DNA from 2 places in the Paenibacillus sp. GbtcB18 genome. Region 1 is predicted to be linked to the other one. Evidence: predicted binding sites of a transcription regulator. Region 1 holds the regulator's gene; the other holds the start of a gene.
The links. The regulator Rex, encoded in region 1, represses fermentation and respiration genes when NADH is low (regulators of the CRP and FNR family bind a similar motif). The targets are predictions, from matches to a motif close to TTGTGAAATATTTCACAA.
Positions count from the first base shown of each region.

Region 2: a site for Rex is predicted at 10,499-10,516, ahead of adhE (bifunctional acetaldehyde-CoA/alcohol dehydrogenase). Genes of this name have one in related genera too.

Region 1 is NZ_JAGXJX010000001.1:266,559-282,921, reverse strand. It holds gene KVT34_RS01465 (AAA family ATPase) at 1-361, opposite strand, end outside; gene KVT34_RS01460 (hypothetical protein) at 358-891, opposite strand; gene KVT34_RS01455 (cell wall elongation regulator TseB-like domain-containing protein) at 1,022-1,525, opposite strand; gene KVT34_RS01450 (amidohydrolase) at 1,554-2,852, opposite strand; gene KVT34_RS01445 (DUF47 domain-containing protein) at 3,094-3,723, shown strand; gene KVT34_RS01440 (inorganic phosphate transporter) at 3,747-4,760, shown strand; gene KVT34_RS01435 (redox-sensing transcriptional repressor Rex) at 4,861-5,484, opposite strand; gene dinG (ATP-dependent DNA helicase DinG) at 5,471-8,371, opposite strand; gene KVT34_RS01425 (tetratricopeptide repeat protein) at 8,464-9,102, opposite strand; gene panD (aspartate 1-decarboxylase) at 9,194-9,577, opposite strand; gene panC (pantoate--beta-alanine ligase) at 9,582-10,463, opposite strand; gene panB (3-methyl-2-oxobutanoate hydroxymethyltransferase) at 10,503-11,363, opposite strand; gene KVT34_RS01405 (biotin--[acetyl-CoA-carboxylase] ligase) at 11,662-12,636, opposite strand; gene KVT34_RS01395 (CCA tRNA nucleotidyltransferase) at 12,640-14,274, opposite strand; gene bshA (N-acetyl-alpha-D-glucosaminyl L-malate synthase BshA) at 14,309-15,487, opposite strand; gene bshB1 (bacillithiol biosynthesis deacetylase BshB1) at 15,490-16,206, opposite strand; gene KVT34_RS01380 (methylglyoxal synthase) at 16,206-16,363, opposite strand, start outside.
Region 2 is NZ_JAGXJX010000002.1:478,268-494,630, reverse strand. It holds gene KVT34_RS07545 (exonuclease SbcCD subunit D) at 1-866, shown strand, start outside; gene KVT34_RS07540 (AAA family ATPase) at 882-4,499, shown strand; gene nirB (nitrite reductase large subunit NirB) at 4,832-7,267, shown strand; gene nirD (nitrite reductase small subunit NirD) at 7,323-7,658, shown strand; gene KVT34_RS07525 (formate/nitrite transporter family protein) at 7,770-8,564, shown strand; gene KVT34_RS07520 (Crp/Fnr family transcriptional regulator) at 8,930-9,655, opposite strand; gene KVT34_RS07515 (hemerythrin domain-containing protein) at 9,867-10,394, opposite strand; gene adhE (bifunctional acetaldehyde-CoA/alcohol dehydrogenase) at 10,560-13,169, shown strand; gene pflB (formate C-acetyltransferase) at 13,367-15,637, shown strand; gene pflA (pyruvate formate-lyase-activating protein) at 15,677-16,363, shown strand, end outside.

The DNA.
Region 1 (16,363 bases):
GCGTTTTCCCTGTTCCCGGAGGACCGGTCAGCAGGATGCCCTTCAGAGGGCGGATGCCAAGCTTCTTCGTTTCTTCCTGTTTGACGAGAAAATCAAGCGCTTCGACAAGCTCTTTCTTGGCGCGTTCCTGCCCGCCGATCTGATCGAAGCTGAGGTAGGAAGGCTGCCGGGTTTTCCCGCGCGTACCGGCTCCCGCGCCGATTCCGATGCCGGAACCCCCGCGGCTTTTCATCATATAAAGAACGGCTGTAATAAGGGCGGCTGTAAACAGTAAAGGGATAATATTGACTTTAATAAAGGCCAGAAAAATGAATAGTACCGGAGCAGCGCCAATCGCTATCTCTTTTCCGTATTTGCTCATTTAAACACCCCAACTTTTTCGGCATTTCGCGGCAGCACCACGTATTTGTGCTGATCCCCTTTTTGCAGATGAACGTACACGTTCTGCTCGTCCATTTCGGTTTTCACGACCAGATTGCCGTCTTTATCCGTTTTGTGCTTTTCCAGTGCCGCAGGTATATCGGCATAGTGACGGGTTTCCATCGCTTGGGCGACGTCAAACAACGCTTGCGCCCACCATTTATCGAGATCCGGAGATTCTTTTGTATTGACCGACAGTTTCACGTCACGGGAACCGATTGTCGAGGCTCCTTCTTTTGTAATGCGGCCGTACACTTCTCTTAAGCTGGTATCAGGTTTGAGGGACAGACGGATCGAAACTTCTTTATCATTATATGTGACCTGGGATTGCTCAACCCCCGGTGTTTCTTTCACGATATTGCCTAGAGGTTTCCCGATGGCGTAGGTCTGATAAGCGAACCAGCCGCCAAAAAGGAAAAAAGCAGTGATGACGACACTTAAAAGGACGGGCAAGAGACGTATTTTACGCAACTTACGTCCCCCTTTCTATATCATTCGTATTTAGCAAATGCTATACGAATAGTATATCACAGTCCGTAACCCATGGGCAAAAAAAACGATGGAGACTTTGACAAAATAACGAATGAGAGAAAAGCTCACCCTATTGAAGGCTGAGCTTAAACGTATCTTCGAGTGCACCCGTCTTTAAATTGTAGTAATCATAGAACGCCCGGTCCTGCTCGTCTTTATAAAAGACTTCCCACACATACTTCCCTTTGAATTCGCCCGCATTGATGCGCAGAATATCCAGCTTGGCGTTTTTCTTCGCCATGATTGCTCGCACGGCTTCTTCCGTTATGTTCTCGGCCGTCATTTCCGTATGAATCTCGTCGATGGCCAGACCGGTTCCGTCCTGTTTGAGCGGCACCCAGACGATCAGCCCGTTGCCGAGCTTGTCTTCCCCGTACACGACTTCATAGGAGCGGGCTCCGTGAAAAGCTTCGACCCGGTTAGCCTTGGTCATCGTCGTTTTCTCATAAGCCGCCTGAACGGCCTCGGAATTCCTTTCCCAGTGGTTCGCCTGCACGTTCACGTAAAAGCGGTTAATGCCGAACCCCGAAGTCAGCACGACAAACAGCCCGATCCAAATGGCTTTTTTAAGCATTCCGTTCCCTCCTTTCTCCTGCTGAAGACTAGCTGCTCGTCAAACGGGCGAAGCACGATTCGAATTCCCGTTTAATCTTCTCTTCGTCAAGTGTCAGGCATTCGCGGCCGCGTACGATCCAACTGCCGTCTACGCACACATCTACCACATCATGGGCGGATGCCGAATAGACGATATGGGAAACATAATCCGTACGAGGCAGAAAATGAGGCTGGTCGATATCCAGCGCGATAAAATCGGCCTTCATGCCCGGCTTGAGCGTGCCGATATCGTCAAGCCAGATGGAGCGCGCGCCCATCGATGTGCCCATGCTTAAAGCGGCTGCGGCCGGCACTGCGATCGGATCGCCGGATACGCCTTTATGGATCAGGGCGGCAAGCCGCATTTCCTCGAACATGTCGAGGTTATTGTTGCTCGCGGCACCGTCTGTGCCGAGGGACACGTTTATGCCGGCTTTGAGCAGCTCGGGAACGCGGGCAACACCGCTGGCAAGCTTCAAGTTGCTCCCCGGATTGTGCGAAACCCCGACGTTGTATTTGGCAAGAACGGCGATCTCTTCATCCGTCAGGTGAACGCCGTGCGCAACGAGAGTCGGGCGCGTGAAAACGCCCAGCTTTTCCAGATGCTCGACCGGTCGTGCGCCGTACTGCTCCACGTTGGCTTCCACTTCTTTTAACGTCTCGGACATATGGGTATGAATAGGCAGGTCCAAATCGTGGGCGGCCTGGACAAACCGTTCGATATAATCCGGCGGGCACGTGTAAGGAGCGTGCGGGGCCATCATCGTCGTAATGCGTCCGTTCGCGGCACCGTTCCAGTCCTTCGCGAATGCGATCGCTTCACGGAGCTTGGCTTCCTGAACGTCGGCCGGACACAGTCCGATGACACCGCGGGTCAGGCGCGCACGCATACCGGAGTCTGATACGGCCTGGGCCACTTCGTTCATATGGTCGTACATGTCGACAAATGTCGTCGTGCCGCCTTTGATCATTTCCAGAATGGCCAGAAGCGTTCCGTAGCGCACATCCTGCGCCGTGAACTTGCCTTCCATCGGCCACATCTTCTCCTCCAGCCATACCTGGAGGGCGAGATCGTCTCCGTAGCCTCTCAGCAAAGTCATCGCCGCATGGCCGTGCGTATTAACGAGGCCCGGCATGTAGAGCTTGCGGTCCCCGCGAATGACTTCGTCATAAGTTTCCAGCGGTTGCGGCGCATCCTTTCCTATATATGTAAGCTGATTCCCTTCCATAACCATACAGCCTTCGATTACGGGAGCGGCGGCGTCCCCGGTTACGAACAAGCCGTTTATGATAATCGTTTTTTTCATCCGTTAGCCCTCATTCCGTATAAATCCGCCGAAATCGGCAGTTATTCTTATCTTTTCAATGTACAACGTCACTTGTTTAAAATCAAGCGAAGCAAACAATTGAAAAAACGCTCAACCAGTGATTGCTTTCTGGGGAAATGTTATGATATTTTTAAGTTTGTGAGTTTAAGCTACAAAATTCTACATACATTAAACTTAACTTCACGGAATCTTTACAATCGAATCACTAGGAGGAACCGTAATGGCATCGCTTTTTAGCAGTAAAAGAGGAGACGTCGATTTTTTAAACCTGCTCATACGGGCGGCAGAAAACACACTCCATGCATCCCAGATGTTCAGAAACGCGATGATGGGAGATAAAATTCCGGAAAACTTTTTCCAGATGATCAAAGACATTGAGAGCAAAGGCGATCAGATCACCCACGAAATCTTTAAAGAGCTGAACAAAGTCTTTATCACTCCGCTTGACCGTGAAGATATTATGGAGCTGGCTTCCAAGCTCGACGACGTACTGGACGGCATTGAAGCGACAGCAGCACGTTTTGACTATCTCAACATCAGCCAGACAGACAAGGTTATGCAGGAATTCTCCGCCGTGATCGTGTCCAGCTGCCAACATATGCTCGATGCCTTCAAACTTCTTTCCAAAAAGAAGTACATGCAGATCCCGCAACATACGGTTGAAATCAATGCGCTTGAAAACGAAGCCGACCGCCTGATGCGCGAAGGCATCCGTGAAATTTTTATCACCAAACGCGATCCTTACGAAGATTTCAAGCTTAAAGAACTTTATGAACGTCTCGAACAGACCACCGATGCATGTGAAGACGTTGCCAACATCTTGGAAAGCGTCGTGCTGCGCTACTCGTAAGCCCAGCAGTTTAGGAGGATTTCATGACGACAACAGTTCTTATTACCTTGATTGCGATCGTTTTTCTCGCTCTTGCCTTTGACTTCATCAACGGTTTCCACGATACGGCCAACGCGGTAGCGACTTCGATCTCTACGCGTGCGATGAGCCCGAAAGTGGCCATTATATCCGCCGCATGTTTGAACTTCGTCGGTGCCTTGTATTCTTCGGAAGTGGCCAAGACGATCGGCAGCGGAATCGCGGACCCGTCCAAGATCAACCACGGCGAATTTATCGTCATCGCGGCCTTGCTTTCCGCCATCATCTGGAACCTGGTTACCTGGTATTTTGCCATTCCATCCTCTTCTTCCCATACCCTCATCGGATCCATTGTCGGAGCCGTGCTGGCCGGGGCGGGAGCCGACTACGTCAAATGGGGCGGTCTCGGCAAGATCGTGCTGATTCTGGTACTTTCGCCGATTGTCGCATTTGTGGCCGGCTATATCATCATGACGATCATCAAATACCTGGTCATCCTGACGGGCAACAAATCCCGTTCGAAGCTGAACCGTGTTTTCAAGTTCTTCCAGATCCTGTCCGCCTGGCTGCTGTCCTTCTCCCACGGGGGGAACGACGCTCAGAAAGCGATGGGCATTATCGTATTCGGACTCGTCGCTGCCGGAGCCCAGACAACCATGGATGTGCCGTTGTGGGTGAAAATCGCCGCTGCGACCGCAATGGGTCTCGGTACCTCGATCGGAGGTTGGAAGATCATCAAGACGATCTCCAAAAACTTGATCAAAATCGAGCCGATCAACGGATTCGCTTCGGATTTGACTTCCTCCATCGTGATTCAGACCTCCACGCACATGGGGATGCCGCTTTCGACGACTCACGTGATTTCCTCCGCGATCATCGGTTCGGGTTCCGTACTCCGGTTTCATGAGGTGAAATGGGGTACCGTAACGCGCATGATCGTTACCTGGATCATTACGATTCCGATCAGCATCATTCTGTCTTACGTGCTGTACACCGTGTTGTTTAAGTTCTTCGTATAACATGTAAATCAAATAGCGAGTTCCATTAAAAAACCGCCATACGGCCCAAACGGCCCATATAGCGGTTTTTCTGGTTTTCAAGACCAAAACCCTCACTTGCTCATTCCGGAAGGTAATAGGCCAGGCTCTGGAGCTCTGCCGTAAAGTCCGCATGATGCACGCGGATTTCCTCGGGTACTTTCAGAATAGACGGAGCGAAGTTCAGAATCGCTTCGATCCCCGCCTTTACGAATTGGTTGGCGACATTCTGCGCTTCCGGCGCCGGAACGGTTATGATGCCGATTCGAATGCTGGAATCCCGGATAACATCGGCCAGATGCTCCATGGGCAGAACGCTCATGTTATTGATGACCTGGCCGATCTTGTCCGGCGACGAATCGAAAATCGCCGTTATTTTCATCTGATCGCGCAAGTAGATGTTATAGTTGCACAGCGCCCGCCCCAGGTTACCGGCTCCCACGAGGGCAACCGGTATTTGGCGGTCAAGCTTCAGAATCTGCCGGATCTTCTCGATAAGATAGGTCACATCGTAACCGATCCCCTTCTTACCGAATTCACCGAAGTAAGCCAAATCTTTGCGGATTTGGGCCGGGTTCAGATTCAGTTTCTGCCCCAGATCCTGGGACGAAACCGTTAATACGTTTTTCTTTGATAGTTCATTAAGAAAACGCAGATAGATCGGCAGCCGTTTGACGACCGCCTCGGATATTTTAAGTGACTTCAAGCGAATTCTCTCCCATCCATTCCTGAATTCTCGGTACGATGCGCTCTACAGGCATATGCTCAATCTTCGGTCCCGGCAGGGAGTAAAGAAAGTGCTTCCCGTACTGCGTCTCAATGACACGCGTATCGTAAATCAGCACAATCCCTTTGTCCGAAGCCCTGCGTACAAGTCGGCCGAAGCCCTGCTTGAATCGGATGACGGCCTGAGGCACCGACAGCTTCATGAACGGGTTCTGATTCCGTTTTTTCAGGTTTTCGCTCTTCGCTTCAACCAGCGGATGGTTCGGCGGCTGGAAAGGCAGCCGTACGATGGCCAGACAAGTCAAGGCTTCTCCGGGAATGTCCACCCCTTCCCAGAATGAACTCGTGCCGAGCAGCACGCACGCTTTATGCTCTTGGAAGAGCCGAGTCAGCTTGCTGCGGTTGCCGGTGTCCACCCCTTGGCCGAGCACATGGATGCCGTGCGGGCGGAGATTCTCCTTCAGAACCGCGTGGGCAAGCTTCAGCATCCGGTTCGAAGTGAACAGCACGAGCATCCTCCCCCGCGTAGCCACGGCCACATCCGTAAGCGACTCCGTCAGCGCTTTGAGGAACTCCTCTTCGCCGCTGCGGCCCCGGATCATCGGGAAGTCCCGCGGTATGCAGACAAGAGCCTGCTGCCGGTACTGGAACGGAGACGGGAGCTGGACGGTTTTCAGCTTCGGATTCTCCTCTGCTTCGGCCGGCAGTTTCAGCCCCAGCTGATCCGCCGAATACTGGAACGATTTATTGACCGAGAGGGTGGCCGATGTGAGAATAACGCTCTCTTTGTTGTCAAAGAAATGTTCGCGGATAAGCGGACTTACGTCCATCGGCACGGAGATCAGGTTGATCGAACGGCTTTTGTTGTACGTCCCCGCTTCTACCCAGTAAACGAAGTTATCGTCCGCCATCTTCATAAAGAAGCGGAGCGTCTCCTTCGCTGCCTGCAGTTCCTTCGCCACGCCGCCGAGATCGGTTACGAAGCTCTGGACGTCGTATTCTTCCTGCACTTCTTTCAAATCCTGCACGAGCGAATCCACGGATTTATACACTTCTTGGATGTGCTGTTCCAAAATCTCCTCGAGATCCGTGAAATCGCTCCAGTTCGAAGGAAGCGATTCTTTTTTCAGACGCACCACCAGGGAACCGGGGTCGATTTGGCCCGGCTCGGAATTCGTCTGGAGCAGCTCGTAAAACTTTTCACAGAGTAAGTCCCAAGCTTCCTTGATGAGCAAAGTTTTCGGGAAAAGGTTGTCGATTCCGTTCATCCAGGTAGCCGCCCGGTAATCGTCGTCATACCGCTGAAGCTTCGTGCGAAGCGCCGGCAGCTGTCCGTTCCGGCTGTCCTTAAACAGCCAGAGAAGCTGATTCGTGAGCCCCAGGTAGTGAAGCTCCTTGCCCAGATGCTTGCTAGCCACTTCTTCGAAATGATGGGCCTCGTCCAGAACGAGATGCTTATAAGCCGGCAGCACCCGGTTCTCGGCCTTCATATCGGTAAACAGCAGCGAGTGGTTCGTAATGACGACGTCCGAATTGTTGGCGTCATGGCGCGCACGGTGATAAAAGCATTTTTTGAACCACGGACAGTGCCGGTTCTGACACGACTCCGCATCGCTGGATACGGTATGCCAGAAAGCGGCCCCCTTGTTCCCGAAATGCAGTTCCTCCTCGTCGCCGGTCTGCGTCTGGCTCAGCCAGACGACCATCTGGGCGGCCGTAATGGCATCCTCCTTGCCCGTATCGAACTCCTGCATGGAGATGCGGTTCTCGAACTTGCGGAGGCACAAGTAGTGGCTGCGGCCTTTGAGAACCGACGCTTTGAAATTTACCGGGAAAATGTCGTGAAGTAGCGGAATATCCCGTTCACGCAGCTGCTCTTGCAGGTTGATCGTATGCGTGCTGACGACCACCTTCTCGTCATTCTTAATCCCGTAATAGAGAGACGGGATCAAATATCCGAGCGATTTGCCCGTGCCTGTGCCGGCTTCGATCATGAGGTGCCGGTCGTTCTGAAAGGCTTCCTCGATTTCATGAATCATGATTTCCTGGGCTTCGCGGCTTTCGAAATGCTCGAACTTCGCTTTCAAAGCTTCTTTGACCTGATCGTAAACGTCTTCAAAAGAGTTGCTCAATTCCAGCACATCGTTCTCGTCGCGTACCGGATCTTCGTCCCCCCAGTCCTGCACATTCAGCGCGAATTGGCGGTAATACTGGTGAATCGACTGGTCCAAGGGAGTCTGCTGTTCCTTGAAACGGGCGATTTCAGACATAAACCAGCCGAGATCGCTCGTCTCGGCCGGCATGATTTGAGCCAGCCGCTGGACCGTCAATAGGGGCAGGGACAGAAGCCTGTCCAGACTCATCGTCCAGATTTCCGCCGTAACGTCCGCATCGCTGTCGGCCTGATGGGGCCGCTCGTGTTCGATGCCGAAGGCCGAAGCCACCATGCCGAGCTGGTAAGTCGGAAGAGAAGGAAACACAATTCTCAGCATGTCTATCGTATCCAACACACGCCCGGTAAAATCGGGGTAACCCGTTTTGCGCAGGGCCCGCTGTAAAAAACCGAGATCGAACGAAGCATGATGGGCCACGAGAACACAGTCAAAAAGCAGCGGATACATCTCCGCCATAATATCGTCGACCTTAGGGGCATGCTCCACCATCTCGTCGGTAATGCCCGTAAGCTCCGTAATCGAAGAAGGTATACTGATCCCCGGATTTACCAGGGAAGTATACCTGTCGGTTACTTCCATATCATCTATAATAACGAGACCGACTTGAATAATATCGTCAGCCGGGCCCGTTCCAGTCGTTTCAAAATCCAAAACCGCAAATTTCATAAGTTCAAGCCTTCTTCCTTTCTCCAGCTTCTATCCTAAGCATACCACATTTAGAGGTCCAGAGGGGAAGTTAGTTTGTCAATTCCGCAAATAAGGAGATCATTCGTTCTTATTTCTTTTTATTCGTTCGATGCGGAAAAAAGCTCCAAGCAGTCCGGATCGGCATGGTAGGCTTTTTTGAAATACTCAAGCGCCTGTTCCAGGTTCCGGTTCTGAAATTGAATGCAGCCCATCGCATTATAAGAGATGGCTTTCATCTGTTTATTTTCGGTGAGTGCCAGAAGAAGGGTAAAGTGTCGGGCGGCTTCCTCGTTATCTCCCTGGCGCAGATATCCCATGGCGAGATAAGCCCTCGCAAGTAAAAAGTCCGGTTCGCGCGTGAGCAGAGCCTCGAATTCCCGGGTTGCCTGCTCATACATAAGCAGCATATAAAACCCCTGTCCGCGGATAAACTCCACCGCATCCTTTCCTTCGGCCGAATGTGGCTGAGCCTCTTCGGCAGGCTGCGGCAAGTTCTGCAGCTGATTCGAATCGGCGGCTGAGGCTAATGAGGACGTGACGGACGCGTTTCCGACGGACAGGGTTTTTCCAAGCTTCTCCTCAAAGAGGAGCCAGTGCTCGATACAATCGTCACTAATGGCCTTCAGGGCCCCAAGCTCTTCTTCAAGTTCCGCTTTTAACGCACCTTTTGCATTCGGCAACTGAAGCAAAATTTCATCCAACACTTCATTCATCGTGGCGAACAAATGTTTGAACACTGTGCATCCCCCACCCTTCGGCTTTGCTGTCGTACACTCATTCTGCGTTGCCGAAGGGCTTTTCATACAAGTTCTTTAAGGGTGCCAGACGTTACAGTACGGTTGCATGCATTTCCTCTTTTAGCAGTTGGGCGACTTTATTGTTTTCTCCCATGATGGCAACGGTCGGCTTGTGGCGCCGCGCCTCTTCTTCCGTCATCATCGCGTAAGAAATGATGATAACGGTGTCGCCTGTCTGCACGAGCCGCGCCGCGGCACCGTTAAGGCAGATAACTCCCGTTCCGCGCGGACCCGGTATAATGTACGTTTCCAGGCGGGCCCCATTGTTGTTGTTAACGATCTGAACCTTCTCGTTGGGCAGCATATCGACCTGATTCAGCAGATCCTCGTCGATCGTAATGCTTCCGATATAATTAAGATTCGCCTCGGTCACCGTCGCACGGTGAATTTTGGCCTTCATCATAGTTCTGAACATGCGATCACTTCCCCAGGGTTAAAATAGTGTTGTCGATAAGCCGCGTGGCGCCGAATTTGACCGCCAGTGCGACGATGAGCCGCACGGGTACGCCGGGTTCCACCGCTTCCAGCTGCTCCAGCTGCGGGTACGTCAAAACCTCCACGTAATCGATATCGGCGAGAGGAGCTTCTTCGATGACGGCTTTTACGGCGCCGCGGAGGTCTTCGGCCCGGAATGAAGCGTGCTCCCGCACCCAGGCTTCCGCAGCTTTCAATGAGCGGCTCAGAACCAGTGCCTGTTCGCGTTCGTCCTTGCTCAGGAATACGTTCCGGGAGCTCATGGCCAGGCCGTCTTCTTCGCGCAAAATGGGGCAGGCGACAATGTCCACGTTCATGTTCAGGTCCTGCACCATCTGAGAAACGACGGCAACCTGCTGCGCGTCCTTAAGCCCAAAGAAAGCTTTATCGGGCTGAACGATATTGAGCAGCTTGGCAACGACCGTAGTCACCCCGTCGAAATGCACGGGTCGTGAAGCGCCGCAGAGCACCGAAGTGATGCCCGATACCGAAACGGTCGTTTTGACCGGTCCCGGATACATTTCTTCAACCTGGGGTAGAAAAACGATGTCCACGCCGGCTTCTTCCGCCAGCTTCAGGTCACGCTCGGTATCCCGCGGATAACGGTCCAGATCTTCGGTAGGACCGAACTGAAGCGGGTTGACGAAAATGCTGAGCACGACGATTTCACTCACTTCGCGGGCCGCTTTGATCAGACTCAAATGCCCTTCGTGAAGATAGCCCATCGTGGGCACGAAACCAACCGGGGCTTTAAGGGACGCCCCGATCCCGGATTTTTTCTGCTGCAACGTGCTGCGCAGCAAGGCTACGCTTTGAATAACTTCCAACGTCTCTCTCTCCTTCGGGACTAAAGCTAGGATAACCGTTTATTTAACGGCCGTTCCGTACAAATACTGGAGAACTTCGTTGTCTCCTTTAAAGCCGTGCTGCTCGGCCGGGAATTTGCGGCCCTTCACTTCGGCCACATACTGCCCGATCCCTTCGCGGATGGCCAGGCCGACCTGCGCGTAAGCTTTAACGAATTTTTTGGCCGGCGCGTCCGGCTCGTAGCCTAACATATCGTGAAAAACGAGAACCTGGCCGTCACAGGAAGCTCCCGCACCGATCCCGATCGTCGGGATGGACAGCTTGCTTGTGATCCATTCCGCCAGTTCTTCCGTTACCAATTCCAGTACGATCGCGATTGCGCCTGCTTCTTCCAGTGCTTTGGCGTCTTCCATCAGTTTGCGGGCCTGTTCGGAATTTTTGCCCTGCACGCGGTAACCCCCCAGCACGTGAACCGACTGGGGCGTCAATCCGAGATGGCCGACGACAGGAACACCCGCCTGGGTCAATGCTTTAACCGCATGGGCGATTTCCGCGCCGCCTTCCATCTTCACGCCTTTGGACAGACCCTCGCGCATAATCCTTCCCGCGTTCTGAAGCGTCGTATCCAGGCTTCCGTGGTACGTCATAAACGGCATATCCGTCACGACAAAAGCCGATTTCACGGCACGTGTCACCGTTTTGGCATGATAAATCATTTCATCCAGCGTGACCGGCAGAGTGGATTCATGTCCCTGAATGACATTTCCCAAGGAATCTCCTACCAGAATCATGTCTACTCCCGCTTCGTCAGCCAGTTTGGCCGTCAGGTAATCGTAGGCCGTCACCATCGAAATCGGTTCCTTGCTCGCTTTCATTTTTTGCAGCTTGACAGTCGTCATCGGTTTGCGCTCTTGCGCCATGTCAATCCCACGCTTTCTTTTTTAATGTGGAAAAAATAAAACCGTGCTTCCGTCCAAGCCTCGACCGGGTTCTAAGCATCAAAAAACCCCTTCAGCAAACAGACTGAAAGGGCGCATAGTCAAAGAATCGTGAATCGTATGATCCTTCTGTCTCGGTCCTTCAGGCTCAGAGCAGAATCAGAAAACACACAAACGTACTTTATGCAATTGTCTAAAGCGTTAACCGTATAAGTGCAGTTCCGAAGATACCGCCTTACGGTGACAGTATATCAAAAACCCGGTCTTTTGAACAGACGGTTTAGCGTAATTCGACATCGCCGCTGTAAATTTTAATCTTGCGGCCGTCGTCCGCGATCACGGTCAGCGCTCCGCTGTCATCAAGTGAATCCGCCCGCCCTTCCACCGTTTCCTGGCTCGTTTTGACCCGGATGGGACAATTCAGCGAGACGCTCATCGCTTCCCACATGATCCGGATCGGAGCGAATCCGTTTTCCAGATACAGGTCGTACAGCTGCTCCAGCTCATTCAGAAAAGCCGCAATCATCGCCTCCCGCCGAACCGGCGCTCCCGATTCCAGGGCAAGTGAAGTGGCGACCGGTTTCAGGTCTTCCGGGAAGTCGGCTTCGGTCAGATTGGCCGTGATGCCGACGCCGATTATGACGTACTTCAGCCGCTCGTCTTCCCCGCTCATTTCAAGCAGAATCCCGCTTACCTTGCGGCCCTTCACGAGAAGATCATTGGGCCATTTGATGCCGATATCGATGCCGCATTCCTTACGGATTGCCCGGCAAAGAGCTACCGCGGTAAGCAGCGTAAGCTGGGGAACGAAGTAAACCGGCACACGCGGCTTCAAGATCAGGCTCATCCAGATGCCCTTCCCTTTCGGCGAATGCCAGTGCCTGCCCATCCGGCCGCGTCCGGAGGTCTGCTCTTCGGCAAAGATCAGCGTCCCTTCCTCGGCCCCTTCCGCGACGAGCTTGTGCGCTTCGTTCATAGTGGATTCTACCGCTTCGCGGATTTCGATGTGCCGGCCCATGAAGCGTGTCTGCAAGGCCTCTTCTATGTGAGCTTTCCGGAGCTTGTCAGGCTCTTCTGTCAGACGGTAGCCTTTACGTGTGACGGCTTCGAACTGAAACCCGTCCTGCCGGAGGCTTTCGATATGCTTCCAGACGGCTGTCCGGCTGCAGCCCAGCTCCCGGCTGATTTGCTCGCCGGACAAATATACGCCCGGATTGCTCCGGAACAAGTCTACAATTCGCTCGCGTACCGTCATGAGTCATTCATCTCGCATTTCTGTAGGACGGGAAGCTTCCGTCATTAAAATTTCTAGGGTGTTTTCCAGCTGCCCTAAGGCAACCCGCTCCAAAAGCCTATTCAGCGTTTCGCCTATCCAGGGTCCCGCTTTCTTTCCGCTTTGCGCCATCAGGTCGCTTCCGCCGACGGCGAGATCTTTGACACTATAGACCGGCATCATGCGTATCCAGGGTTCACCGTTTTCCAGGTAAACGTCAGCTTCCTCCGTCATGAAGCGAAAAAGCTCTTCCAGACACGCTTCACCGGCAGCCATATGCATTTCTGCGTCCGTGGGGAGGTCTCCGGAAGCTTCGCACCGGGCGGATGCAAGGCGCGGCACCGCCTGACTAGGCTGCCCGTGCTTCACGGACGGCGAAGCGTCTTGCTCCGGGAGCTCGGCTCCCGCGCGGGATGCTTCCAGGCAGTCTGACTCACCTTGAGTCACTGCCAAGCCGGACTGCGCCGAATTCCCGGGCAGCGTCCCATCTTGTCCGGGACGCCCGGTGCCCGCGGGTGAAGCTGCTCCCGCGCCGGCCTGCCGCTGCCGCCACGCGGTGCGCAGCAGACCGGCCGCGCGCAGCCAGCCCCGCGCAGCCTCCTTGCCGTGAGCAAGCACGGCAAGCTTGAACCGTGCGGCTGCACGCTCTTCCGCGGACGCCTGCGCCTCCGGCCGCGGCCTCAACGCCGCATCTTCAGCGTCACCGCGCTGAAGATGCGCATGCACGGCGAGGATGCGCGTCAGACGCGCGATGTCCTCGCCGGGGAACGTCAGCGCGCGCAGCTCCGCTCTGACGGCTTCAAGCTGCTGCGAACCGATCAGCAGCAGCAGAACCGCCCATCTGTCCTCTTCCGCAGGGATAGAGGACAGATGGGCGATAACCGCCTGTGCATGGGGATGTCCCCATGCGGCGAAGGGCAGCGCGAGCGGCGTCTTGGCGTGCCGCCAAAGACCGCTCGCAAGGAGCAGCCCCGCGGCGCGGGCCGGGTCCGCGCCGCCTACCATGCGCTGGAGTTCCGCGCGTACGCGCTCCATCGCGATGTGCCGCAGTAGAGGGGCCTGCCGCAGCAGAGCCTGCCACGTGGCCTCTTCGATGTCGAGGCCGTATTCGGCTGCGAAACGGATGCACCGCAGCATCCGCAAGGCATCCTCCCCGAAACGTTCGGCCGCCTCGCCCACGCATCGCAGAACGCCTCTATCCATATCGCTGCGGCCGCCGAACGGATCGATCAGGTTCCCTTCGGCATCCATGGCCATCGCGTTCATGGTAAAGTCGCGTCTTTTTAAATCTTCTTCCAAATCCGTAATATATTCGACTTCCGCAGGTCTGCGGAACCCCTCGTATTCCGTTTCCTTCCGGAAGGTAGTGACTTCAAAACTGTACGCCCCCGTCAGAACGGTTACCGTACCGTGCTGAAGTCCCGTAGGCACCGTCTTGGAGAAGGCTTCCATCACCTGTTCGGGTTTGGCCGAAGTCGCGATGTCCACGTCCTTGACGGGCCTTTCCAGAACGAAATCCCTGACAAACCCGCCGACAAAATAAGCTTCATGCTGGCGGGACTGCAGTCTCTCAAGCACACGGCGCCCTTCTTCGATCATGGTCCGGTTGTTCTCTTCCATCGTATGTACTCTTCCTTCCGTTACCGGAACGCGCTTACCTTTCCGCGCAAGCTTGTTTATCCACCCGGTGCGACGGAGGCAGTTCCCTTCCCAGAACCCGGTAGTAGATTTCCTCGTACTGCATCGTAATCCAGTCATTGCAGAAAGTCGTGCGAGCACGGTTCAGACATGCCGCCGACATTTTTTCGTACTGCTGCGGATCGCTGAGCAGTTCCACCGCGTAGTCCGCCATCTTCTCCGTGTCGCCGATTTCCGCAAGAAAGCCGGTCTCGCCGTGCGTCACCAGCTCGGGAATTCCGCCCGCTATCGAACCGACAGTCGGCACTCCGCATGCCATCGCTTCCAGGGCGACAAGTCCGAAGCTTTCTTTTTCCGAAGGGAGCAGCATAACGTCCCCCAGAGAGATAAGCTGCGCGACATCATCCTGTTTGCCGCAAAAGTTGACCCGGTCGCTAAGGCCCAGTTCTTTCACGTACGAAATCACTTTGGACAGCTCCGGACCTTCTCCTACAAATAGAAGACGACTCGGGATTTTTTCACTGACGCGCTTGAAAATATCGACCACGTCCGTGACCCTTTTGACCGGCCGGAAATTCGAAATGTGCAGCAAAATTTTCTCGTCGTCCCGGGCGAATTCTTTGCGAAGCGACTTCACGTCCCGCGGGTAATACACCCGTTTGTCCACGAAGTTGTAGGTCAGATCAATGTCACGGGAAATATCGAGCGTTTCTCTCGTTTCCGCGATCAGATCGTTGGAAACGGCCGTAACCGCATCGCTTTCGTTAATGGCGTACCGGATCAGGTCGCTGATGGACTGATCTTGGGCAAGCACCGTAATATCCGTCCCGTGAAGGGTCGTAACGACCTTTAAATCCGGTCCCACCATCTGCTTGGCCAGCAGCGCGCAAACGGCGTGGGGGATCGCATAATGCACATGCAGCAGATCCAGCTTCTGCATCTGCGCGACCTGCGCAAGCTTGCTTGCGAGGGACAAATCGTAAGGAGGGTAGCGGAATACGTAATAATCGCTGACCTCAACCTCATGATAATAAATATTCCGGTGAAATTTACCCAGCCTGAAAGGCATGCTGTGCGTTATAAAGTGGACCTCGTGGCCCTTTTCGGCGAGCAGCTTGCCGAGCTCCGTCGCAACCACTCCGGAACCTCCCAGGGTAGGGTAGCACGTGATTCCGATTTTGAGCTTATCGTTCATGCTCAGGTTCCTTTCTTGGGTAGAAAGTATTGAAGTTCAACCGGCAGCTTGGACATAAATCCTTCCGCATAAGCCATCATCCGTTTCTGTCCGAGCAGCGCGTCTCTTGCTTCCACGCGTTCCACGTAATTTCGGTTCAGGGGGGTCAGCACGATGTCTTCCCCGACCTGCGGAGGCGTGAATTGGGAACGGTAAGCCTGCAGCACTTCTTTCTTGCCGGGATAGGCGTCCGAAACATCCACTACGATGTCCGGATCAATAGTATCGTTAATAAAATAAAAGAATAGGCTCTCGACTTGAAAAGCTTTCGTTTCAGGCAAATACCGTCTGAGTTTCGCATTGAAAACCGCTTCCTGCACCAGATAAGAGCATGCGATATGATCGGGATGGCGGTCTTCCCAATACGGGGCAAAGACGATTTTCGGCTTTCTCAGCCGGATTTCCTCTGTAATCGCGTCAATTTGATCCTTGGAGCCGGCCGATAAGCCCCGATCGGGAAGTCCGAGATTGGAGCGGAGCACGATTCCCATCGCTTCCGCCGCTTTGTTCGCTTCCTCCAGCCGGTTTTCGGGCGTTCCGTTCGATGACATTTCCGACCGGGTCAGATCGCACAAGCCAACCGTATACCCCGCTCTTGTGTGCTTCAGAATCGTACCGGCCATTCCGATCTCCGCATCATCCGCATGCGCTCCGAATACGAGGATATCCACCGTCTCCATTATGCTTCACCCGGCTTATACTTGTGGACAAGCTCCCGCCAGGCGAAATCCCCCCTGTCCAAAGCGCGAACAAGAAGCTCCGCGGTCGCGATATTCGTTGCGACTGGGATCCCCATAACGTCGGATAAACGGAGCAGGGCGATGATATCAGGTTCGT
Region 2 (16,363 bases), on a different contig from region 1:
TGCCGAAAGCGGGCCTGATGGAGATCGGAATTCCGAGAACCGGCGAGACGGCCAAACTGTTTGCGCTGCCGTATCCGTCCGAGTCGCGGCTGGGCGAGCTGCTCAGCGACGACGCCGGCGAAGAAGTGCTCAGGAGAGCTTACTCTGAACGGGTAGGCGAGCTGGTCAAGGCTCAAACGGCGGGCTTTCGTCCCGATACCGTAAACCTGATCATGAGCCACATTTACGTGCTCGGGGGAAAAGAAAGCGAATCGGAGCGTCCGATTCAGGTCGGCGGAGCGTACACGGTCGATACATCGGCACTCGATGTCGGCGCGCAGTATGTGGCGCTCGGCCACCTGCATCGTCCGCAGACGCTTAAAGCGCAGAGCCCCATCCGCTACTGCGGTTCCCCGCTTGCCTACAGCTTTTCCGAAGCGGGCCAGGCCAAGTCGCTGACCGTGCTGGACGTCAAACCGGGAGAACCGGCCTCGATTGAAGAAATCTATTTGACATCCGGCCGCCCGCTGGTGAACTGGAAAGCAAAGGAAGGACTGGCGGAGGTGCACCGCTGGCTGGATGAAGGGCGGGACGCAAACGCGTGGATCGACCTGGAAATCCACATTGCGGAAGCGATGTCGCTGCACGACATTCAAACCCTGCGCAAGGCGCACAGCGGGTTTATCCATATCAAACCGGTCTATCCGCAGCAGCAGCCGGCCGAGGAAGAAGCGGCCGCACTGTCCAGCGCGGGTCTGCCGGTGGACGAGCTGTTCCGCCGGTTCTACGAACGGCAGACGGGCGGGGCGAAGCCCGAGCCCGAGCTCGTGCAGCTCTTTATGGAGCTGCTGCAGGATCATTCGGACGGCCCGGAGCAGGCCGAATAAAGGGAGGCGAAACGTATGCGTCCGATACGGCTGCAAATGTCCGGTCTGCAAAGCTACCGGGAATCACAGGAAATAGATTTTACGCAATTGTGCGATGCCGGGGTGTTCGGTATTTTCGGACCGACGGGAAGCGGGAAATCGTCCATTCTGGACGCCCTGACGCTGGCGCTTTACGGCAAAGTCGAACGGGCCTCCGGCGGTACCCAGGGGATCATGAACCATGCCGAGAATACGCTGGCAGTCTCGTTTACTTTCGAACTCAGCCATCCGACGGGCGCCGTCCGGTACCGGGTGGACCGTCAGTTCAAGAGAGGCTCGGACGTCTCGGTTACGAATACCGTAAGCCGTTTTGTCCGCCTGAGCGGGGAGGAGCCGGTCGTACTGGCCGATAAATCGACGGATGTAACCAACCGGGTCCACCAGGTGCTCGGGTTGTCCATGCAGGATTTTACCCGCGCCGTGGTGCTTCCTCAGGGGAAATTCGCCGAATTTCTTTCGCTGACCGGCAAAGACCGGCGGCAGATGCTTCAGCGGCTGTTCCACCTTGAAGCTTACGGCGATCATCTCAGCGCGCGCGTAAGCGGACGGCTGAAAGAAGCCGACGGCCTGCTTAAACAGATCGCCGCCGAGCAGCAGGGACTTGGAGACGCATCCGAAGAAGCGCTGGCCCAGGCCGGCGAGAGGCTGAAAGAGGCGGCTGAGTATGCCGTCGTCCAGCGCAAGCTTTTTCAGCAGGCATCCGCTCGCTACGAGGAGATGAAGCAGATTGTAAGCGTGCAAAAGGATGAGCGGCAGACGGAGCTGGAACTCCGTAAAACCGAGGAAGAAGAGCCGGGAATCCGTCAGCGCGAAGATAACCTGAAGCGCGCGGAGGAAGCGGAGAAGCTGCGTCCTTATGTCGAGCACGCGGAAGCTTCGGCGAAAGCAGAGGCGGAGCACCGGGGGCGGATCGCTCAGGCAAAGGACCGCTCCAGCCAAGCCGAAGTGAAATTAGACACGGCTTTGCAGGCGTCCGAGCAGGCCCGGCAGGAGCTGGCCGGAAGCGAAGAGCCGCTGCTGATCCGGCTGGAGCATTTGAACCAGGCACTGGATCAGGAGCGTCAGCTTGCCGACCTTCACAAGCAGTGCGAAGGTCTCAAAACGAGCGAGGAACAACTGCTTTCGCAGCTTTCCGCGGTGAAAGAAGCATTCCGCAAGGAGCGGGAGACGAAGGAAAAGGCGCTGGGCAAGCAGGCGGAGCTGAAAGAAACACTGAAAAGCGTAGAGGTCGGCTACGAGCAGCGCAGCCTTCTCCAAGAAGCGTGTGACGCCAAAAGGGAGCTGGACATGCAGATGCGCCAGCTTCAGGAGCTGCGGCAGGAGACCGGCGTCAGACGCCGGTCGATGGAGGCCGGAGAGCGCGAGCTGGCGGTCCGTGCCGGGGAACTGACCGCTTGGACGGAACAGTTTGCCCGCTGGCTCGGTGAACTCGGCGCGGGCAGGACGGAAGCTCTGCAGCTGCGTCAACGGCTGGCGAAGCAGGAAGAAGCGGCGGCCGCAGTACTTCAGATCCGCAAACGGGAAGATCGCGAGCGCGAGCTGCGGAATCTGGCCGGGAAGCTGGCACACGAACTGCACGAAGGGCAGCCCTGCCCCGTATGCGGCGCTGTGGAGCATCCGGCTCCATACCGCGAAGAAGAAGAGGAGGCGGAGAAGGCTTCCCCCAGCGCAGAGGAATGCGAAACGCTCCTTCGCGCCATCCGGGAAGCCGGAATGGAGACGGACCGTCACGTTTTCGGCCTTGATAGTCTCGCCAAGCGGGCGCTTGAGCATGAGCGCGCCGGAACGGATCAGGCAAGCAAGCCTACCGCCGAATCCGCTTCCGGGGACGAGACCGACCATGCGGACGTCGAAGCGGCTCTCATGCTGGCGGAAGCGGCTGCGGCGGTTGGGGCGGATCTGGAGCTGCCGCTTGATAAGCTCACGGTAGGTACCGCGGATCTGACAGACGGCAAAGACGGCATATCGGCTGCGTCCGCAGAGGCGGCAGAATGCCTCGCCGCCACCGCTCGTATCCTGCAAGGCGAAGCCGGAATCTCTGAGGGCGAAGCGCTGCGGAATCTGGCCGCTTTCGAAGGGCCCCAAGCGGAGACCGCTCGTGTAGGCCGTTTGGCGGCAGAGCTCGAAGCGGGCTTCCAAGCCCTCCTGAAACGGCTGAAGCCGCTTGAAACCGGCATGCAGGCCGCCGAGGCGGAGCTGCGTTCGCAGCGCGCGGCCCTTCAGACCGACGAAGCCAAAGCGCAGGCTTTGGAGCAGAGCATCCGCGGCCGGGAAGACGCCTGGCGGAAGCGGTTCGGCGCCCGGGGCCTGGAGCTGGACACCGTGGAGGCTCGCCTGAAGCAGCTGGGCGAGCAGGAGCGCCAGGCGGAGGAGCTGCGCGGCCGCATCGAGAAGAGCATCCCGTTCATCGACGGGGTGCTCGCGAAGATCGAGCAGCTCCGCACCGAGGCGGCGGAGCTCGACAAAACCGCCCTGCAGCTCGCGACCAAGCTGCAGGGGCTGTCCCAGCTCGCCGCCGAGAAGGCGCAGCAGCTGCACGAGCGCGTCGGCGGGGAGCCGGTGCCGCGCCAGATCGCGGCGGCTCAGGCCGAGCTCGATGCGCTGCGCACCCGCGCGGAGCAAACCCGGCTCGCGCACGAGCAGGCCCGCCGCGAGCAGCAGGAGGCGGCCCGGGCGCTCAGCGCGGCCGAACAGGCCGCCGCATCCGCGGCCGGGCAGCTCGCAGAGGCGCGGGAGCGGCTGGACCGCGCGCTGAAGGCGTCCTCCTTCGCGGATGCCGACGCCGTACGGAGCGCGTACGTCGCCGAAGCGCAGCGCGCCGAGTGGAGCGCGGAGGCGCGGCGTCACCGCGAGCGCGAGCAGACGCTCCGCTCCCGGCTCGCTCAGCTGCGGGAGCAGCTTGCCGGGCGGACGGTCGGCGAAGAAGACTGGACCGGCATGCTGCACGAGCTGCGCGAAGCCCAGGAGCGCGACGAGGCCGCGCTCGCGGTCCGCGCCAAGGCGGAACGCGACTGCGAGGAGCTGCAGGCGAAGCACGAGCAGTGGCGCCGGCTGGAAGAGCGGCGCAGCGCGCAGCAGACCTTGCACGGCCGTCTGGCGAAGCTGCAGTCCGTGCTGAAAGCGAACGCCTTCGTCGAATTCCTCGCGGAGGAGCAGCTGATGCAGGTGAGCCGTGCCGCTTCGCAGCGGCTCGGGCAGCTCACCCGGCAGCGCTACGCGATTGAGGTGGACTCCGGCGGCGGCTTCGTGATCCGCGACGACGGATCCGGCGGGGTGAAGCGCCCGGTCGGCACGCTGTCCGGCGGCGAAACGTTCCTGACGTCGCTCGCGCTCGCGCTTGCCTTGTCGGCGCAGATCCAGCTCAAGGGCGAGGTGCCCCTGGAGTTTTTCTTCCTGGACGAAGGGTTCGGCACCCTCGACCAGGATCTGCTGGATATGGTGGTCACCTCTCTTGAGAAGCTCCATATGGACCGGCTAGCGGTCGGCGTTATCTCGCACGTGCCGGAGCTGAGGGCCCGGCTGCCGCGCAAGCTGATCGTCGAACCGGCCGAACCGTCCGGGCGCGGCAGCCGGGTAAGGCTGGAGCTGCTCTAAGGCCGGAGATCCTTAAACGGCCGCACCGCGAGGCCTGCCTGCGTTTTCAGGCCCGCGGGAACGCCCCTTTTTCATATAAACGCGATAACGGTATTCTGGTTTGTCCAAGAAACCGGCCAAGAAAGCACATTCCCCGTTTAACGGTGCGAGTGTGCTTTTTTTTGTAGGGTGGCCGGATCTGTTCACATTTCCTTCAAGTGATGATCACATCTGTTTCCTGTCCTGTGACTTTTCTCACATCTGACCGATACCGAAGACGTTTATACTAAGTATGTGCTTAATTTCACAAGTGGAACTTTTCAAAGAGCGACCAAGGTAGGGGGCGTTAGGTAATGAATCGCAGAAAATTGGTGCTTATCGGAAACGGAATGGCTGGAGTGGGTGTGATCGAGCAGATTTTAAAAATCAACACCGGCTTGTTTGATATAACGATTGTGGGGAGCGAGCCTCACCCGAATTACAACCGGATTCAGCTCTCTTATGTGCTTGAGGGCAGCAAAACGACGGATGAAATCGTCCTGAACGATTGGAACTGGTACCGGGAAAACGGCATTGAGCTTCTGACGGGGACGACAGCGACTGCGCTGGATACGACGGCCAAAACGGTTACGACCGACCGCGGGGATGTTCTTCCTTATGACGTGCTGATTTTGGCGACGGGCTCGAAGCCGTTCATTTTGCCGGTTCCGGGTGCGGATAAAGAGGGAGTCGTCGGTTTCCGCGACATTGCGGATTGCGAAGCGATGACGGAAGCGGCCCGGACTTATCGAAAAGCGGCCGTCATCGGCGGCGGTCTTCTCGGACTCGAAGCGGCCAAGGGCCTTTCGAAGCTGGGCATGGAAGTGACGGTCGTTCATCTGATGGACGATCTGATGGAACGCCAGCTGGACCCGGCTGCTTCGGGGATGCTGCGGGCGGAGCTGGAACGCCAGGGACTGCGTTTCGCGATGGGGAAACAGACGAAGGAGCTCACCGGCGGCGTGCGCGTCGAAGGGCTGTCGTTTACGGACGGAACCGTGCTGGAAACGGACTTTGTCGTCATGGCGGCGGGAATTAAGCCGAACAGCGCTCTGGGCGCGGCCGGAGGCCTGGAGGTCAACCGCGGAATCGTCGTGGACGATTTCATGCGGACCTCGGCGCCGGACGTGTATGCCGTCGGCGAATGCTGCGAGCACCGCGGCGTGTGTTACGGGCTTGTCGCCCCGCTTTTTGAACAGGGCAGCGTGCTCGCCAAGCATTTGTGCGGGACGCAGACGGCTCCTTACGAGGGAACGGTGCTGGCCACCAAGCTGAAAATATCGGGGGTGGACGTATTCTCGGCCGGCGAGTTTCTGGATCAACCGGATCTTACGATCGTCAAAATGCAGGATGACTGGAGAGGCGTTTATAAAAAAGTGCTCGTCCGCGGCAGCCGGATCGTAGGCGGCGTGCTGTTCGGCGATGTCAGCCAGGCGACCCAGCTTCAGCAGTGGATACGAAGCGGCCGCGAAATGACCGAAGATGTGCACGCCGCCCTGATGGGAACTACCGCAGGAGAGGAAAGCGGCGGCGGGGCGGAGCTTCTGGCCGACGATGATATCGTATGCGGCTGCAACGGGGTGACGAAAGGAACCATCGTGGAGGCAGTCCGCGAACAGGGTCTTAAGACAGTCGACGAAGTGAAAGCCTGCACCGGAGCTTGCCGCTCGTGCGGAGGCTGCAAGCCGCTTGTCGAGCAGATTCTGGCCGGCGTGCTGGGAGACGGCTACGAAGCGGGCGCAGCGGCCCATGGCATCTGCGGCTGCACGCAGCTCGGCCGGGATGAAATTGTCGCCGCCATGCGTGAGCGGAAGCTGACGACGACCCGGGAGACCATGGCCGCTCTCCAATGGAGCAACCCCGAGGGCTGCTCGAAGTGCCGGCCTGCGCTCAACTACTACTTGACGATGCTGTGGCCGGAAACCTACGTGGACGAGAAAGAATCGAGATTCGTCAACGAGCGTCTGCATGCGAACATCAACAAGGACGGCACGTATACGGTCGTACCGCGGATGTACGGCGGCTTAAGCTCGGCGGAAGAGCTGAAACGGATCGGCGATGTCGCCGTGAAATATAACGTCCGTGCCGTCAAAATGACCGGCGGGCAGCGGATCGACCTGATGGGCGTCCGCAAGGAAGATCTGCCGAAAGTCTGGGAAGAGCTTGGTATGCCATCGGGCTACGCGTACGCAAAAGCGCTCCGGACGGTCAAAACGTGCGTAGGCTCGACCTTCTGCCGGTTCGGCACCCAGGATTCGATGGGGATGGGTCAACTGCTGGAGAAGAAATTCGAACGGATCGACATGCCCGCCAAGTTTAAAATGGCCGTGAACGGCTGTCCGCGCAACTGTGCCGAATCGTGCACCAAGGATATCGGAATCGTCGGCAATGACGGCGGCTGGGAGATTTACATCGGCGGTAATGGGGGAATCAAACCGCGGCTTGCCGATCTTGCGGTAAAGGTGAAGACGGATGAGGAACTTCTGGAGATTACTTCGTCGCTGATCCAGTTTTACCGGGAAACCGCGAATTACTTGGAAAGAACATCGGATTGGGTTGAGCGGCTGGGATTGGCTTATATCCAAAACCAAGCGATCACGGATGAAGCGAACCGGCGGGAGCTTGTAAACCGCATGGAGATCGCCCTGACCCGCGCCCACGATCCTTGGCAAAAAGTGATCGGCGACCGCCAGCTCCGTCAGGAACTGTATGAAGGCGTCAATGTGCCGGTAGGGCCGCCGGCGGAATAAAGCGGATCTGACATACAGGGGCTGCCGAGCAGCCCCCCAAAAGGAGGAGAAATCGATGAACCAACAGCTTCAGGAAAAACCGGAAACCTACGTTTGCATCGGCAGACAGGGTGATTTTCCGGCCCGGCTGGGAAAGACCGTTTTCGTGGGAGAAGAAGAAATCGCCGTGTTTCATTTGACGGACGGCCGTCTCTTCGCACTCCAGAACCGGAGTCCTCACCGCAAAGGGGGGCCTCTCTGCGAAGGGATGGTATCGGGGGACCTGCTTTACGATCCTCTGTATGACTGGAAAATCAACCTGCTGGACGGTAAAGTGCAGGCGCCGGATACGGGACAGGTGAAAACTTATCCGGTGAAACTCGACGGGGGGCATGTCTGGATCGGGCTGTAATGCCCCTTCAGGCCGTAGTTCCGCCCTGCCGGCTTGTACGTACAAGAGGCTTGCACGGAACATCCTTCGTCCGGATTAACACGCTTTCAACCCGCGAGGAGATGACGCATAATGTTTACTGAAACCGTGGAAAAAATGGCCGCCGCGGCCGCGCAGAAAAAGAACTTTCTCTCCGAAAGTCTTCTTCGCTACCTGACGGCGGCCGGTCTGGCTGGCGCTTACGTGGGACTCGGTATCGTCCTTATCTTTTCCGTAGGGGCCCCGCTATTTGCCGCAAAGTCGCCGGTTACGACAACGGTTATGGGCCTGTCGTTCGGAGTCGCGCTCACACTGGTGATTTTTGCAGGATCGGAGCTTTTTACGGGGAATAACATGTATTTCACTATCGGGACGCTTTCGCGCAAAGTCACGTGGAAGGATACGCTCGTCAACTGGTTCTGGTGCTACCTGGGAAACCTGACGGGGGCCATGGTCCTCGTTCTGCTCGTCGTCGGTGCCGGGGTGTTTGCCAATATTAAGCCGGATCACTTGTTAATGACCATCGCCGCCAAAAAAATGAACATGGACACCACGCAGTTGTTTTTCCGGGGCATTCTTTGTAACTGGTTCGTCTGCCTGGCGATCTGGACTTCGATGAGAGCCAAGGAGGACACGGCGAAGCTGATCCTCATCTTCTGGATGCTGTACGGGTTTATCGCATCGGGATATGAGCACAGCGTGGCGAATATGACCGTGCTCGGGCTGGCCCTGATTCTCCCGCATCCCGAAACGGTTACCCTGGCCGGCTGGTTCCACAACATGATCCCGGTAACGCTGGGAAACATTGTCGGCGGGGCCGTGTTTGTCGGGCTGCTGTATTACTTCATTTCGCCTGCGAAACGGGCGGACGGAAAGCTGAAAGCTTAGGGCGCAGGCATAACAGCCCTGCAAGCGCAGAAAACTCCCTGATTCCAATCGGGGAGTTTTTTTTTTGCGGCCCGCCGCCGCGTGACAGGGGGCGTTCATCCCGCTTAGGGGATGGCCTTTCGCCGCCATGCGCCCGCGCTTGCGATTGCGCCTTGCCGTGTCGGACCACGCCTCCGGGCTCTCCGTCCCCATGCTTCCGCTATCCGCCCGCACCATGTCATGCCGGACCACGCCTCCGGGATTCCCACGCCCAGGCTACCCCGTGCCGGCAGAGTTTGGCCCCGCTCGCGGGGGCGCCCGGATAGTTCAGCGCCGCACGACACGGGGAGCCGCCTCGTCCGGCCCAAATAAAAAAAGTGTGCCGGTTACATCCGGCACACTTCTATGGGGCAGTTTTCGCAGTGGCAAATGCCCCTTAAATAATTCAGGTCGCGAATGACGATATAGCCGTTGTCCATTTCAATGGCCTGGGCTTTGCGCAGGTCGCTGAACATGCGGTTCACGCTTTCGCGGGTGGAGCCGATCATATCCGACAGCTCCGAGTGGGTGAGCTTCTTCGTAATGCGGATCGTCCCGTCTTCTTCGGGCCGGCCGTACGTGTTCGACAAGCGGATGATAGTGGAGCACAGGGCTCCGGGTTTTCCGTACAGCATCATATCGCGGTATTTCGTCTGCGTCATCCGGTGGCTGAGCCCCATCCAGCGCATAAATTCCAGAGCGAATTCGCCGCTCTGCCAGATCAGCATTTCCACGTCTTTCTTGTGCGCCACGCCGATCAGGGTTTCTTCCAGCACTTCCGCGCTGTACCAATGCTTCGTGTCGTCATAGGGATCGATCATGCCGATCAGATCGCCCTGCTGGTATAAGTAAAGCACGAGATCCTTGCCTTCGTCCGTAGACTTCGTAGCGCGTACCCGGCCGTTTTTTATAAAATAAAGCTTGTCAGCCGTATCGCCTTCCCAAAACAAGTAGGCGCCGGGTTGGAGCTTCTGCTCATGCATAATATCCGTCAGCTTCTGCAAATTTTCCGTCTTAAAGGCAGCCGTGTTGCGGGGATTCGTATAGTAAACGGGATTTGTGCCGGTGTTCATGATGGCTTCCCTCCTCTTTGACTTCTACTTCCAGTATACCGGATATGACGTAGATCATATATGACAAAAATCACATTTTCCATACAATGTTGTTACCACGCCTGTCCGTATACAACGCAAACCTTCCGTTTTCAGGAAAAAGGACGCAAAAAACCGGAGTTCCGTCTGCATTCGGCGGCTCCGGTTTCTTTTGTTCGGGAAAAGCGGCTTTCTACGAATAAAACTGTTCGATATCGGTCAGCATCTGCTCGGCTAGAGGGAATACCCATTCTTTTTCTTTCCGCATATGCTCAAGAAGAATGAAGCACGACTGGAGCACGTGGGATACCGAACGTTTGGCGCAAAGGGGATCGAGAGTATGACTGTCTTCTTTGAATGCCTGAAAGAACAGGCGCAGATTGTGGACGGCCATGTTGTATTCCTGCTTCATCACGGCGGTAGGGCCCATTTTGTCGCCCGTGTACAAATCAACGATCGGGAAAAGCGTTTCCTGCTCATCCTGCTGATACTGCTGGAAAAACTTCAGGAACCGTTCGGCGCGCACCTTCAGCTGGTTTAAATCGGTTTTGAGCGAATCCCGGCTTCCGGCCGTTCCGATTCCGCGTGCGAGCATTTGCAGCTCCAGCAGATCGGCCTCAAGAAATTCATGCTGCTGCTTCAAATAATATAGGGCGTCGGACAACTGGCTGCCTGGGTCCATTGCGGCATACGGCAGACGTTCCACGGTTATTGTGCTCATCGTCATTTCCTCCTGTCGGGTCCTGCGGATGATGGTAAAGCGCGCGCGTGTTTCTTGTCTTCACCATAAGGCTAAGCCGCTCTTTTTGTCTGTGAGAAATGTCATAGTGAAAAAATTCACAAACTCCTATAATGAAGGTGTAGAAAGAACAGAGGAGGCGGAGAGATGGCTGTACAGGAAAATGAGACCGTAAAACCCGCAGCTGCGGCGGCCAAAGAACAGGTAGACCGGCTGGTGCAGAACGCGAAGAAAGCGCAGGCCGCTTTTGAAGGCTTGGACCAGTCCCAGGTCGACCGCATCGTACAGGAAATGGCGCTGGCCGGCGTAGACCGGCATATGTACCTCGCCAAGCTTGCGGTGGAAGAAACGGGGCGCGGCGTATATGAAGACAAGATCATCAAGAACTTGTTCGCGACCGAGTATATCCATAATTCCGTGAAGTACGACAAAACGGTCGGCGTGATCGACGACGATCCGACGACCGGCCTTACGTCCATCGCCGAACCGGTCGGAATTATCGCCGGCGTCACCCCGGTAACGAATCCGACCTCGACGACGATGTTTAAGGCGTTGATCGCGATGAAGACGCGGAACCCGATTATTTTCGCCTTCCATCCGTCCGCGCAGAAATGCAGCTCCGAAGCGGCCCGCGTTCTATACGAAGCGGCGGTGAGCCACGGGGCGCCGAAAGATTGCATCCAGTGGGTGGAGAAGCCTTCCATGGAAGCGACGCACGAGCTTATGCACCACGAGGGAGTGGCCCTGATTCTGGCTACCGGCGGCTCGGGCATGGTCAAATCCGCCTACAGCGCCGGTAAACCCGCTCTCGGCGTCGGCCCGGGCAACGTGCCGTGCTTCATCGAGAGAACCGCGGACCTGCGCCAGGCAGTCACGGATCTGATTCTCTCGAAGACGTTTGACAACGGCATGATCTGCGCATCCGAGCAGGCCGTTATCCTGGACGAAGCGATCGCGGCGGAGGCCAAGGCGATGCTGAAGGCGCAGGGCTGCCATTTCCTGAGCGCCAAGGAAACGAAGAAGCTGTCCCAGTTCGGCATGAACGCCGGATGCGCCGTGAACGCGGCGATTGTGGGCCAGCCGGCGGCACGCATCGCCGAAATGGCGGGGTTCGAGGTTCCCGCCGGGACGAAGATCCTGATCGCCGAGCTGGACGGCGTCGGTCCGGCCTACCCGCTGTCCGCCGAGAAGCTGAGCCCCGTGCTCGCCTGCTACACGGCCGCCAGCGCTCAAGCGGGCATCGCCCGGGCCGCGGAGATCGCGGCATTCGGCGGACTCGGCCACACTTCGGTCATCCATTCGAACGACGAAAGAGTGATCGCCGCTTTCGCCAAGGAGCTGCCGACCTGCCGCATTATCGTAAACGCGCCTTCGACCCATGGGGCGATCGGGGATATCTACAACGCGAATATCCCCTCGCTGACGCTAGGCTGCGGCTCGTACGGCCGCAATTCCACTTCTTCGAACGTGACGGCGGTCAACCTGATCAACGTCAAAAAAGTCGCACACCGGACGGTGAATATGCAGTGGTTTAAAGTACCCGAGAAAATTTATTTCGAGAGAAACGCCACCCAGTACCTGGCGAAAATGCCGGACATCACCCGTGTTTTGATCGTGACCGACCCGATGATGGTGAAGCTCGGCTACGTGGAACGCGTGGAACATTATTTGCGCCAGCGCCGGATGCCGGTAGCCATCGAAGTTTTCAGCGATGTGGAACCGGACCCTTCGGTCGACACCGTGGATCGCGGTACGGACATGATGAACGCCTTCCAGCCGGACTGCATCGTGGCGCTAGGCGGAGGGTCGCCGATGGATGCGGCCAAAGCGATGTGGCTGTTCTACGAGTATCCCGACGTCACGTTCCATTCGCTGAAGCAGAAGTTCATGGACATCCGCAAGCGGACGTTCAAATATCCGAAGCTCGGCCAGAAAGCGAAGTTCGTTGCCATTCCGACGACTTCGGGAACCGGTTCGGAAGTGACATCGTTCGCCGTCATCACGGATAAAAAGAACGGCCACACGAAATATCCGCTCGCCGATTACGAGCTTACGCCGGATGTGGCCATCGTCGATCCCGAGTTCGTTTACTCGCTTCCGAAAACAGCCGTGGCCGATACCGGCATGGATGTGCTCACACACGCGATCGAAGCTTACGTCTCCGTCATGGCGAACGACTATACGGACGGGCTCTGCCTGCAGGCTATCAAGCTCGTGTTCCGCAACCTGGAGCAGTCCCATGCGACGGCCGACAAGCTGGCCAGGGAGAAAATGCACAATGCGTCCACGATCGCCGGCATGGCCTTTGCGAACGCCTTCCTGGGCATCAACCACAGCCTGGCTCACAAGTGGGGCGGGCAGTACGGAACGGCGCACGGACGGACCAACGCCATCCTGATGCCGTACGTCATCCGGTATAACGCGACCAAGCCGTCGAAATACGCGTCGTTCCCGAAATACTCGCACTACTGCGCCGACGAGCGTTACGCCGAAATCGCCCGGTTCCTGGGGCTTCCCGCCGCCACCACGGAGGAAGGCGTCAAGAGCCTCATCGACGCCATCCGCGAGCTGAATCAGAAGCTGGGCATCCCCGCTTCGTTCAAAGAACTCGGATTCGACGCCGACGATTTCGAAAGCCGTGTGGAGTACCTGGCGGATAAAGCTTTCGAAGACCAATGCACGACCGCGAATCCGAAAATGCCGCTCGTCAGCGAGCTGGCCGAAGTGTACCGGGACGCTTTCTACGGCAGAATCTGAGCAAGCGGACCGGAACTTACCTGCTGCCCGAATAAGCGTGAAGCAGCGTTAAGGCAGCCGGTGCGGTGAAACGGGCACAAGGACGCAAAGACAGTGACAATGACGGCGCGTGCAGGATCGTTTGCGCCGCAAGCGAAATCAGCTTTGCCGGGCGGCCGCTCCGCGGCCCGTCCGTTCATTCCAAGGAGGGAACAAAAATGGCTATCGAAGAGCGCGAGATGCGCATGAAGTCTGCTGAAGAGGGAGTATACCGCGGGTTCCGTAAAGGAAAGTGGCAGCACGGGATCGACGTCCGTGACTTTATCGAGCTTAACCTGACGCCTTATGAGGGAGACGAGGCTTTTCTTGCCCCTCCGACGGAAGATACGAAGGCGTTGTGGGAAGTCGTCAAGGACCTGACCCGGCGCGAAAGAGAGCATGGAGGCGTGCTCGATGTGGACGTGAACACCGTGTCCACGATCGTTTCCCACGCACCGGGCTATCTCGACAAAGACAAGGAACGCGTAGTCGGGCTCCAGACGGATGAGCCGTTCAAACGCTCCGTGCAGCCGTTCGGCGGCATCCGGATGATGGAGGACGCCTGCGAAGCATACGGCTTCAAGCTGCCGCAGGACATGGTCCGGTTGTTCACCGATATCCGCAAGACGCATAACCAGGGCGTGTTCGACGCCTACACCAGCGACATGCGGGCCGCCAGAAAAGCCGGCATCATCACGGGCTTGCCGGACGCTTACGGGCGCGGACGGATCATCGGGGATTATCGGCGGGTAGCGCTGTACGGCATCGACGCCCTCGTGGCCGACAAGAAGAAGGATCTCCTTCTTCTCGAAGTGGATGCGATCACGGAGGATGTCATCCGTGCCCGCGAGGAGCTGTCCGAGCAGATCCGGGCGCTCGGCGAGCTGAAGAAGATGGCCGCCGACCACGGTTTTGACATCACGAGGCCGGCCTCCGATGCCCGCGAAGCGTTCCAGTGGCTGTACTTCGCCTACCTGGCGGCGATCAAGGAACAGAACGGCGCGGCGATGAGTCTGGGACGGGTGTCCTCTTTCCTCGATATTTATATCGAAAGAGACCTCCGCGAAGGAACCTTGACCGAAACGCAGGCGCAGGAGCTGGTCGACCATTTCGTCATGAAGCTGCGGATTGTCAAATTCCTGCGTACGCCGGATTATAACGAGCTGTTCAGCGGCGACCCCACCTGGGTGACCGAGTCCATCGGCGGCATGTCCCTGTCGGGCCGGACCCGCGTGACGAAGAACTCCATGCGGTTCCTTCATACGCTGTATAACCTGGGTCCCGCTCCCGAGCCCAACCTGACGGTACTCTGGTCCGAACAGCTTCCGGAGGCGTTCAAGAAGTACTGCGCCAAAGTCTCGATCGAAACGAGTTCCATCCAGTACGAGAACGACGACCTGATGCGTCCTTTCTACGGCGACGATTACGGAATCGCCTGCTGCGTATCCGCCATGAGGATCGGCAAGCAGATGCAGTTCTTCGGAGCGCGGGCCAATCTGGCCAAAGCTCTCCTGTATGCCATTAACGGGGGCGTGGACGAAAAACTCGGGGTCCAGATCGGACCCGAAAGCGTGCCGATTACGTCCGATGTGCTCGATTACGACGAGGTTATGCATAAATTCAAGGGTGTCATGGAATGGCTGGCGAAGCTGTATATGAACACGCTGAACGTGATTCACTATATGCACGACAAATACTGTTACGAGCGGATCGAAATGGCGCTGCACGACCGGGAAATCGTCCGTACGATGGCCTGCGGCATCGCAGGATTGTCCGTAGTCGCCGACTCGCTGAGCGCGATCAAATACGCCCAAGTGCGCCCGGTCCGCAACGAGAAAGGAATCGCCGTCGATTTCGAAATCGAAGGGGATTACCCGATGTACGGCAACAACGACGACCGCGTCGATTCCATCGCCGTTTCTCTCGTCGAAGCGTTCATGGGTATGATCCGCAAGCACAAACCTTACCGGGATGCGGTTCCGACCCAGTCGGTCCTGACCATTACGTCCAACGTCGTTTACGGCAAAAAAACCGGCTCCACGCCAGACGGGCGCAAAGCGGGCGAACCGTTTGCGCCAGGGGCGAACCCGATGCACGGACGCGACCGCAAAGGCGCGCTGGCCTCGCTCGGCTCCGTCGCCAAACTGCCTTACGAGCACAGTCTGGACGGCATCTCGAACACGTTCTCGATCGTGCCCAAAGCGCTCGGCAAAGAGCCGGAGACGCGTAAGGATAATCTCGTCCATATGCTGGACGGATACTTCGAAAGCGGAGCGCACCATCTCAACGTGAACGTATTCGACCGGCAGCAGCTTCTGGACGCGATGGAGCATCCCGAGCAGTATCCGCAGCTCACCATCCGGGTTTCGGGCTATGCGGTCAACTTTATCAAACTCACCCGCGAGCAGCAGCTCGACGTTATTAACCGGACGTTCCACGGCGCCATGTAAAAGGGACCGGGGCACGCCGAAGCAAAGGACGTGTTAGTCATGAAAGGCAGAATCCATTCCATCGAAACGTTCGGCACGGTAGACGGCCCCGGTATCCGGTTTGTTCTCTTCATGCAGGGATGCGCCCTGCAGTGCGGCTACTGCCACAACCCCGATACGTGGGACACCTGCGGAGGACGTACGGTGACCGTCGATGAAATCCTCAGCGAAATGGAGCCTTATCTTCCATACTACCGGAAGTCAGGCGGGGGAATCACCGTAACGGGAGGAGAGCCGACGCTGCAGGCGGCGTTTGTCGCGGAGCTTTTCAAAGCGTGCAAGGAACGCTTCGGCGTGAACACGGCGCTTGACTCTTCGGGCTTTTGCGAAGTGGGCCACGAGCATGTCCGCGAGCTTTTTGAAGAAACGGACCTCGTTCTGCTTGATCTGAAAATGATGGACCGCGACAAGCATATCGCGCTGACGAGCCAGCCCAACGACAAGATCCTGCGCACGGCGCGCTGGCTTTCCGATCACGGCAGGCCGATGTGGATCCGGCGGGTGCTCGTTCCCGGAATGACGGATACGGAAGACGAACTGGAGCGGTTCGGTTCATTTCTGGCCGGTCTGGCGACCGTGGAAAAATTCGAGCTTCTTCCTTATCACGAGATGGGGGCTTACAAGTGGGATCTCCTCAAAAGAGACTATCCGCTTAAAGACGCCCGCACGCCGACGGAAGAAGAAGTG